2 regions of the Rhizobium sp. 42MFCr.1 genome follow, and region 2 is predicted to be linked to the other one. Evidence: predicted binding sites of a transcription regulator. Region 2 holds the regulator's gene; the other holds the start of a gene.

Region 1 (5,072 bases), on a different contig from region 2:
CCGCCTCGAAACGATCGCGCTCCGCCTGGCGGTTTTGCGACATCATGATGATCGGAGCCTGGATCGCCGCCAGCATCGAAAGCACGAGATTGAGGAAAATGAACGGATAGGGATCGAAGGCGCGCGTCAGCAATACAATGGTGTTTACAACGCACCAGAAGACCAGGAAGAGCAGGAAAGCAATAATAAAGCTCCACGAGCCGCCAACACGCGCAATCGTATCTGCCAAGCGCTGGCCGGAGGAAGATTCGGCTTGAAGAGCGGCATTGATATCGGTCGAGATTATCTTCCGCTCGTGCGCCTTCGCGAGAACGCGCCTTTCGATCTCGCCGAGTTCGTCGGCCGGCTTGTCGAAGTGATGGTGGATGAGGTCCGATAGGTTATGCATGGCCGACTCCGAATGCTAGATCGCTCGCGCGCCAGTATTCCGTAATGTTTTCAAATTGCAATGCGGGCTTGTGCCGCTTTTCTATGTGCCTTGCGCATAGAGCCAGGCATGCTGCGGGAAGAACCGCTCGAGCGTCTGAGCCTTGCCGAACATGATGTCATGCTGGAGGTATCGATAGTCCCGGACGAGGGGATCGAGGTTCTTCGGCTTCAGGACCCAATCGGGAGATGCCGTGTTGTCGCGGGCAATGAGCTGATATCGGTCGATGACGCTGTACTTCTTCTGCACGCGGCCGAGGAAGCCCGTGTAGTAGGGATGCTCGAAGCCGGCGAACTTCAGGAGGTGGTACGAAAGCAGTGAGGGGCTGATGGTGCCGACATCCTTCTTGCTGCCCTTCTTGTTCGACCAGATGACGAGCGGGGTCTCGTGTTCCTGCTTCATGACGCTCACTGATGCCTTGCGGGTGGCAACCTGGTCCGGCATGTAACCGGTCGCCATGTAGACATTGCCGAGCGGGGGCAGGTGGTCGCCCCACTGCACGATGATCGTTTCGCGGTCGCGCTTTTCTGCCCAATCCATCAGCATCTTGAGGCTGTCGTCGGCTTCCTTGACACCCTGCGTATAGGTGCCAAGGGTGGCGCGGTCGGCATCGTTCAGGTTGCCCTTGATGTCGATAGTGTTGTGGGCGTAACGGTTCGGTTCGTAGGGGCCATGTCCCTGCAAGGTGACACCAAAGAAGAAGAACGGGCGATCCATGCCGTCAGCCTCGTTCATGATCTCCTTCATAAGCGACTCGTCCGAAGCGAAGATGCCTCGCTTTTCCATGGGAGGCAGGGTTTCTTCGGAGCGGAACTGCTCGAAGCCGAAGTCCTTGTAAACTTCGTTGCGATTCCAGAACCAGCCGCTGAACGGATGAAGCGACCGCGCCGCGTAACCTTCGCCACGGAAGAACGTGGCGAGCGAGGGAACATCACGACGAATGTATTGCTGGTAGGGAATGCTGCCGTATGGCAGGAAGGCGTTGGAGAAACCTGTCAGCGCCTCGAATTCGACATTGGCGGTCATGCCGCCAAACTCCGGCGAGAAGACATAGCCGGACTGCTCTGCACGGATCGTCGGCATAGGATCTGGCGACAGGCTCAGCGTCTTCAGGCGGGTCGGATCCCAGAATGACTCGCTCATCAGCATGATCACGTCGGGCTTTTCGCGTGGCCCGCTGAGGTAGCCGTAGTTGCGGCCGGGGATGGCGTCGAGCGCCTCTGTACCGAAGCCGACAGGCGCTGCCACGTCTGCCATCGGAATGTTGAAGATGAAGGCGAGGATGAAGCCGTTGCTGCGGTAGTTTTCCTTCTGGTCCCACATCATCGGAACCACCTGCAGGCGGTCACGGATGAAGGAATATTGGGAATAGTCCATCAAGGACCCGAAAGCCGCGATAACGGGCAGGCCGACGCAAAGCCGGCGGACGCGAGAGGCCCTTGGGAGCTTTGGGAAGTTGCGCCAGGCGAAGCGCCAGAGGAAGACAATCGCGGTAACGGACAAGACGATGCCGACAAGCATCGCAACGGCCGTCCAGGGGCGGTCGCGCACCATCACAGGGAGCAGTTCCATGATCTGCCGCCCGAAAAGGACGTCCGATGGATAAAGCGGGTCCGAAAGGTAGTGCTGCTTCTGGTTGGATACGATGGCGGGGACGATCACAAGCGGAAGAACGATCAGCGCCGAAATGAACCGCCGGCCCAGGACTGCATCGAGCGACAGCATCAGGACAGTCAACATCACAACCGTCGTCATCCCCGGACGCACAGGCGATGTCAGGAATTCGCGGACGTCGGCCAACCCATCGCGGGCAATGATCTCCACAGTGGCGGTGGCAAGGAGCGCAAGCAGGGCACAAAAAGCAACGCTGAGTGCGGTGCGTAGGGCGGGCGACCGAGCGCTTCCCCCGAAATCGGTGGAAAGCGACGCAAAACGCGCTGCCGCTGCAGACCTCATTACCAACGCGATCAACTGGAAAACTCCGACGTCATAGAAGCTTCGTCGAACTGTCACATCTTCGTCATGAATGCTAGATGAACCGTTAGGTTTCCTGCATTTGTGATCGGTGGATAAAACGCCCATCACGCAGGAACTACCTCCAGAGCAGATTCTCGGTCAGGCGCATTTGCTTGTGCTGAGTGGCGAGCCGTCGTAGGTCTGGCGGATTCGATGCTTAGGAGGATTCAGATTGCGCAGTTCCGTTGAGATCTACAGCATCAGGACAGGCGAGGCGCGCGTCGTCTGGCAAACCACGCAACTCGTTGAGGCGCCGAATTTTTCGCCGGATGGGACCTATCTGCTGTTGAACGGCGACGGACTCCTCTACCGTCTCGCACTTGATGGTTCGAGCAAGGTCGGCAAGGTCGATACCGGCTTTGCGACGACCTGCAACAACGACCACGGCATTTCGCCCGATGGCCGCCAGATCGTCATCTCCGACAAAACCGAGTTCGGGAAGTCGACGATTTATGTGCTGCCGGCCGAAGGTGGTACGCCGCGGCTGGTGACGCAAAATCGGCCATCCTATTGGCACGGCTGGTCGCCCGACGGGAAGCAACTCGCCTATTGTGGCATCCGCAACGATTTGTTCGATATCTACACGATCTCCGTTGACGGCGGCGAAGAAAAGCGGCTGACCCACGGCGAGGGACGCAATGACGGGCCGGACTATTCCGCCGACGGTCAATGGATCTACTTCAATTCTAGCCGCACCGGCCTCATGCAAATCTGGCGAATCCATCCCGATGGGACCGGTCTCGAGCAGGTCACCAGTGACAACTATGGGAACTGGTTTGCCCATCCGTCGCCCAACAACGACAAGGTTCTGATCCTTTCTTACGATCCTGATGTGTTCGACCATCCACGCGATCTCGATGTTCGCCTGCGGCTGATGGACATGGACGGCGGAAACCTGACGATGCTCTTCGATCTCTTCGGCGGGCAGGGAACGATCAACGTGCCCAACTGGTCGCCGTCAGGTGATGAGTTCGCCTATGTGCGCTACTTTCCCGTCTCGGATTAAGGGATTGCGTCGGCCAGGGTTTATGGGCATAGACGCGTCCGTCGGGTGCCCGCCGCGGGCGGGAGAATCGGGAATTCGGTGAAAGACCGAAACGTGCCCAACGCTGTAAGGCTGACGGCTGCCGCAAAGAGCCACTGGTCCAGTACCGGGAAGGCGCGGCAGTCGGATGACGCCAAGTCAGAAGACCGGCCCGACACCATAGACTGACCCGCGTGGACGGCGGGCGGTTGTGTTGTTGGGGATTGACGATGCGACCAGACCATTCAGGCTCCCTGTCGGGAGCCGCAGCCTTTTCGACCGAGGAACGCGACGCCGTCTACAGGGCTATTTCGACGCGACGCGACGTGCGTTCCGAGTTTCTCCCGGATGCCATACCGGACGACGTCGTCAAAAGGCTTCTGACGGCCGCGCATCACGCGCCGTCCGTTGGGTTCATGCAGCCCTGGAATTTTATCCTGGTGCGCGATGACAAGGTGAAGGAGGCCGCGTGGCAGGCCTTCAATCGCGCCAACCGCGAGGCCGGCGAGATGTTTGAAGGCGGGCGGCAACAGCTCTATCGCTCGCTGAAGCTTGAGGGCATCCGAACCGCACCGCTCAGCATCTGCGTGACCTGCGATCCGGACCGCTGCGGCGATGTCGTTCTTGGCAGGACGCACAATCGGCGGATGGATTCCTACTCCACGGTCTGCGCCGTGCAGAATCTGTGGCTCGCCGCCCGAGCCGAAGGCGTGGGGGTCGGCTGGGTGAGTATCTTTCACGAGTCCGATATCAAGGACATCCTCGGTGTTCCTGATCGGGTCGAGATCGTTGCCTGGCTCTGCGTCGGCTATGTCGACCGGCTCTATGACCAGCCGGAACTCGCCGTCAAAGGATGGCGCCAGCGATTGGTGCTGGAGGAACTGGTGTTTACGGATCGCTGGGACAATCCAGCGGACTGAGGGCGGCTATTGCTGCTGCGGCTGAGGGCCCGGCTTTGCCGGATGCTTGAGGTCGATTGTGCCTTGGTCGCCGGCTAAGAATTGCGGACCGATCTGGCGCACCTTGTTGGTCGCCGGATCATATGGCCTGTCCGGCACCTGAGGCTGCGGTGCAGCCGGGGCGGCGACCTTGCTCGCTGGCTCGGGCTTCTTGGTTTCGATCGTGGTGATCGATCCTTGTTGCGGCGGTTCGCTGATCGATTGGCTTTTTCGCATCCGCTCATAGTAGGCGTTGAGGTCGCAGCTGCAGGATGATTTTTCGCCGGGTTTGCGGTTCTTGTAGGCGAAAGCGTTCGGCATTGCGCTGTAAGGAGCGCCCGTCGCCGCCGATATCATCTGTGAAGTCTCAGTGCTGGAGACGTCATGATAAAAGAGCTCGGTGTCGATGCCGGGACACATCTTCGAGCAGGTGTCGGCATCGCGGGCGAAGTCCTGCGAGGTTGCATTCGAGCTTAACGGAAAAAAGCCACCGTCGCAGGTGCGCACACAGACGGTATTGAGATGAGAGGGCGTCGACATGCCGGGGAGGTATCGGCGCTGGCCGGGATCGCCACCCGGCGGTACGAAGGTGTCGTTTCGCAGCGCCTGATCTTCAATGCTTGGAGGCGGTGCATATCCATCGCCGCTGTCGGCGGGCCACTGTTCC
Region 2 (5,072 bases):
AGGATGAGCCCTATGGCATCGACACATATCTTTTCTGCCTACGACGATGATTTGAAGTTCCTGTCCCGCCGTATCTCGGAAATGGGCGGCTTGGCCGAGCAGATGGTCTCGGATGCAGTACGCGCGCTCGTAAACGGCGATACGGTTCTTGCCCAGAAGGTCATCTCGGACGATGTGATCCTCGACCACGCGGAGCGCGAGATCGGCGACAAGGCGATCGTCACGATCGCCCGCCGCCAGCCGATGGCGGCCGATCTTCGCGAGATCATGGGCTCCATCCGCATCGCGGCAGACCTGGAGCGCGTCGGCGACCTGGGCAAGAACACTGCCAAGCGCGTCATTGCCGTACAGAGCGCCGGCGTGCCGCGCAAGCTCGCCCGCGGCCTCGAGCACCTGTCCGAGCTCGCCCTCGTCCAACTCAAGGAAGTCCTCGACGTCTACACGAGCCGTGCTGCCGACAAAGCAAAATCGGTCCGTGAGCGCGACGAGGAAATCGACGCGATGTACACCTCGCTGTTCCGTGAAATGCTCACCTACATGATGGAAGATCCGCGCAACATCACCAGCTGCACGCATCTTCTGTTCTGCGCCAAGAACATCGAGCGCATCGGCGACCACGCCACCAACATTGCCGAAACGATCTACTACATGGCCACCGGTGCCCAGCCGGAAGGCGAACGTCCGAAGGACGATACCGCCAACACCGTCGGCGCAGTCACTGAATAGTCATTCCGCGACCGCGCCCCCAGGAGACCGAAACGAATGATCCCTAAAGTAGCTGTCGTTGAAGACGAAGAAGCGCTGAGCGTGCTTCTCCGCTATAACCTTGAGGCCGAAGGCTTTGAGGTCGATACCATCCTGCGCGGCGACGAGGCCGAGATCCGGCTTCAGGAACGCACGCCGGACCTTCTCATCCTCGATTGGATGTTGCCGGGCGTGTCTGGCATCGAGCTCTGCCGCCGCCTGCGCATGCGGCCGGAAACCGAGCGCCTGCCGATCATCATGCTGACCGCCCGTGGCGAGGAAAGCGAACGGGTTCGCGGCCTCTCGACCGGTGCTGACGATTACGTCGTCAAGCCGTTCTCGACGCCGGAGCTTGTCGCTCGCGTCAAGGCGATGCTGCGTCGTGCCAAGCCCGAGGTGCTCTCGACGCTGCTGAAGTGCGGCGATATCGAGCTGGATCGCGAGACACACCGCGTTCACCGCAAGAGCCGCGAAGTCCGCCTCGGCCCGACCGAATTCCGCCTTCTCGAGTTCTTGATGGCATCGCCCGGCCGCGTCTTCTCGCGCTCGCAGTTGCTCGACGGCGTCTGGGGTCACGACATCTATGTCGACGAGCGTACTGTTGACGTCCATGTCGGCCGCCTGCGCAAGGCTTTGAACTTTTCCAACATGCAGGACGTCATCCGCACCGTGCGCGGTGCCGGCTATTCGATGGAAGCCTGATCCTTTCAGGCGAGAGCCTGAAAGGTCTTTCCAATACAACGAAAAACGGGCCCGCGAAGGCCCGTTTTCTTTATTCCTTATCCGGCTTCCGGGTCAGGCGACCCGGTTAGCGGCCTTGCGGCGCTCGTTGACCGGCTGGTAGGCCATGCGCTGATGATACGTGCAATACGGGGAAGAGTCCGGGGACTCGCAACCGCAGAAGTGGAAGTCGTCATTGAGCGGATCGCCGACCGGCCACTTGCAGGTGCGCTCGGTGAGTTCGGTGAGGCCAAGGCGGCGAGAAATCGGAACGATTACATTTGCGGCCGGACGGAAGCGGACTTCCTCCACCGTATCGATTTCGATCTCTTCCTTGAGCATCGTCGCGCCCTGTTGGCGGGTAACGGTGCGTGTGGTGATCCGCGAGGCGTAGTTCGTGGCGCGGGGCGCCGAAGTCGTGCGCTTGGGGGTTCTGACGGTGGTCGTCGAACCGCCGGCCTTGGCACGGCCGGGCAGACTCAAACGATGGACTTTACCAATGACGGCATTACGACTTACACCGCCAAGTTGTGCTGCGATCTGGCTGGCGCTCAGGCCTTCGGACCACAGCTTCTTCAGTTTTTCAACGCGCTCGTCTGTCCAGTTCATGCCCCTGTCTCCGCCTTATTAGCGTTGGTGTAGGCAGAATCCTTCACCGTTGCCACGGACGTATCCGAGGCAAGAAACGCTTACTCAAATTTTGGTGACTAGTTCCGCCGCATGCAGCCTAGTAATTGAGTTTTAACCTAGTGTGAGGCCGACTCCGTGACAAGAGTCGGTTGAATCTCGGGGAATCGATTTTCAAGTTTTCCCCAACTTGCTGGGCGTGAGAGTCATTTATGCAACATAGTTGTTGATAGGTCGAGCGCCTCGGGATGGCTGCTTGACGCATGCAGCGAAACCTCAGTTTTGTTGACATTGCAGTGCGAAAAGTAAATAGTGCTGCTCGCCGCCGAAAGGCGGCATTTTTAATTTTCCGGACCTGCTTTCCTTAGCCGGAGTCCGGCTGCTGATGATTGCTGATAGGAGATCGCGCCATGGCTGAAGCCGCGCTTTACGACACCTACTCTCGTGCCCCGCTGCGGTTCGAGCGAGGAGAAGGCGTGTGGCTGATCAGCGAAACGGGCGAGCGATATCTTGATTTCGGCGCGGGCGTTGCCGTCACCTCCGTTGGCCACAGCCATCCGCATGTGGTTGGCGCGCTGAAGGAGCAGGCCGACAAGGTCTGGCATCTGTCCAACATCTATGAGATCCCGGGTCAGGAAACACTGGCAAAGCGGCTGACCGATGCGACCTTCGCCGATAAGGTGTTCTTCACGAACTCCGGCGCGGAAGCCTTGGAATGCGCGATCAAGACCGCGCGCCGCTATCAGTTTTCCAAGGGCCATCCCGAGCGGTTCCATATTATCACCTTTGAAGGCGCCTTCCATGGCCGTACGCTGGCGACGATTGCCGCCGGTGGCCAGGAGAAATACCTCGAAGGCTTCGGTCCCAAGGCGCCTGGCTTCGATCAGGTGCCGTTCGGTGATCTCGATGCACTCCGCAGCGCCATCACAAATGAAACGGCCGCGATCCTCATCGAACCTATTCAGGGGGAAGGCGGCGTCCGCCCGGCGACGAACGAGTTCCTGAAGGCACTTCGCGCGATCTGCGACGAGCATGGTCTGCTGCTGATTTTCGATGAAGTGCAGACCGGCATGGGCCGCACGGGCAAGCTCTTTGCGCATGAGTGGTCAGGCGCTACCCCCGATATCATGGCGGTTGCCAAGGGCATCGGCGGCGGCTTCCCGCTCGGAGCCTGCCTTGCCACGGCAGAGGCCGCTTCCGGCATGAAGGCCGGCACGCATGGCTCCACTTATGGCGGCAATCCGCTCGCCATGGCAGTTGGCAGTGCCGTGCTCGACGTGATCCTCGCGGAGGGCTTCCTGCAGCAGGTGCGTGACGTCTCGCTGGTATTCCGCCAAGGGCTGGCCTCGCTCAAGGATCGCTATCCTGATATCATCGAGGATATCAAGGGCGAGGGGCTGCTGCTCGGCGTCAAGGCCGCCGTGCCGTCCTCCGAACTGCTGCAGGCGATCCGTGACGCCCATCTGCTCGGCGTACCCGCTGGCGACAATGTCATTCGTCTTCTGCCGCCTCTGGTCGTCACTGCTGACGAAGCCCGCGAGGGCCTTGCCCGCCTCGAACGCGCCGCCGAAAGCGTGCGCGCTGCGAAGGTCAAGAAGACGGCTTAATGAATAGTGCCTGTCGGAAGGCGGGCGTGATAGGTAACGATAATGGCTTCCCCCAAACACTTCCTCGATCTCTCCGCCGTCGCGGCATCCGACCTACGGCTCATCATGGATGACGCAATCTCGCGCAAACAGGCCTTCAAGGCCGGGCAGGGCGACAAGCCGCTATCAGGCAAGATGCTGGCGATGATCTTCGAAAAGCCCTCGACGCGCACCCGCGTGTCCTTCGACGTTGGCATGCGCCAGCTCGGGGGCGAGACGCTGTTCCTGTCGGGCACAGAAATGCAGCTTGGCCGCGCCGAGACGATCGGTGACACGGCCAAGGTGCTGTCGCGCTATGTCGACGCGATCATGATCCGCACGACTGATCATGCCCGCATGCTGGAGCTCGCCGAGCATGCAACCGTTCCTGTCATCAACGCATTGACGGATGATACGCACCCCTGCCAGATCATGGCTGATGTCATGACCTTCGAAGAGCACCGCGGCTCGATCAAGGGCAAGACGATCGCCTGGACCGGCGACGGCAACAACGTGCTGCATTCGTTGGTCGAAGGAGCCGCGCGTTTTGGCTACCGCATGAATATGGCGGTGCCCCTTGGTTCCGAGCCAAAGGATCACTATCTGAACTGGGCCCGCAATGAGGGCGCCGAAATCATGCTTTACCATGATGCAGACCGTGCGGTCGCCGGCGTCGATTGTGTGGTGACCGATACCTGGGTCTCCATGAATCAGGAACATCGGGCCCGTGGTCACAACGTATTCCAGCCTTATCAGGTCAATTCGGCTTTGATGGCGCAGGCCGACAAGGATGCATTGTTCATGCATTGCCTGCCCGCCCATCGTGGTGAGGAAGTTACGGACGAGGTGATCGACGGCCCGCAATCCGTGGTCTTCGATGAAGCGGAAAACCGTCTTCATGCGCAGAAGTCGATTCTTGCTTGGTGCCTGGGCGCGATCTGAACCATACTGGACGCCACGTTTGGCCGGAAGGCCCGGTGGCCGTGCGAGCGGATGGACACCCTTGTCTGCCGCTCTCAGACTAGGAGAAGACCATGGCAGAACCTGCAGCCACCCTCGGCGAATTCAATTTCGCCGGCGATGATCATGTCGTTCCGTTTCAGGTTGAGGGACTGGATGTGCGCGGTCGCGCCGTCCAGCTCGGGCCGATGCTGGACGCGATCCTCGAGCGCCATCGCTATCCTGCGCCCGTCGCGCGGCTTCTTGCCGAAGTCGTTGTGCTGACGGTGCTGCTCGGCACGTCGCTGAAATTTGAAGGCAAGTTCACGGTCCAGACCAAGGGCGACGGCCCGGTGGACCTGCTTGTTTGCGATTTCTCGACGCCTGAGAACGTGCGTGCCTACGCACGCTTCAACC

The links. The regulator PhoB, encoded in region 2, activates phosphate uptake and scavenging genes when phosphate is short. The targets are predictions, from matches to a motif close to TGTCATNNANCTGTCAT.
Region 1: a site for PhoB is predicted at 2,413-2,429, ahead of C934_RS0100875 (LTA synthase family protein). Genes of this name have one in related genera too.

What each region holds. Positions count from the first base shown of each region.
Region 1 is NZ_KB897818.1:168,100-173,171, forward strand. Features, by position in the region: gene C934_RS0100870 (DUF1003 domain-containing protein) at 1-388, opposite strand, end outside; gene C934_RS0100875 (LTA synthase family protein) at 470-2,398, opposite strand; gene C934_RS0100880 (TolB family protein) at 2,616-3,449, shown strand; cobalamin riboswitch at 3,476-3,657, shown strand; gene bluB (5,6-dimethylbenzimidazole synthase) at 3,698-4,387, shown strand; gene C934_RS0100890 (DUF2865 domain-containing protein) at 4,394-5,072, opposite strand, start outside.
Region 2 is NZ_KB897832.1:4,485-9,556, reverse strand. Features, by position in the region: gene phoU (phosphate signaling complex protein PhoU) at 13-726, shown strand; gene phoB (phosphate regulon transcriptional regulator PhoB) at 763-1,446, shown strand; gene C934_RS0115790 (GcrA family cell cycle regulator) at 1,540-2,073, opposite strand; gene C934_RS0115785 (aspartate aminotransferase family protein) at 2,502-3,698, shown strand; gene argF (ornithine carbamoyltransferase) at 3,741-4,658, shown strand; gene C934_RS0115775 (Hsp33 family molecular chaperone) at 4,751-5,072, shown strand, end outside.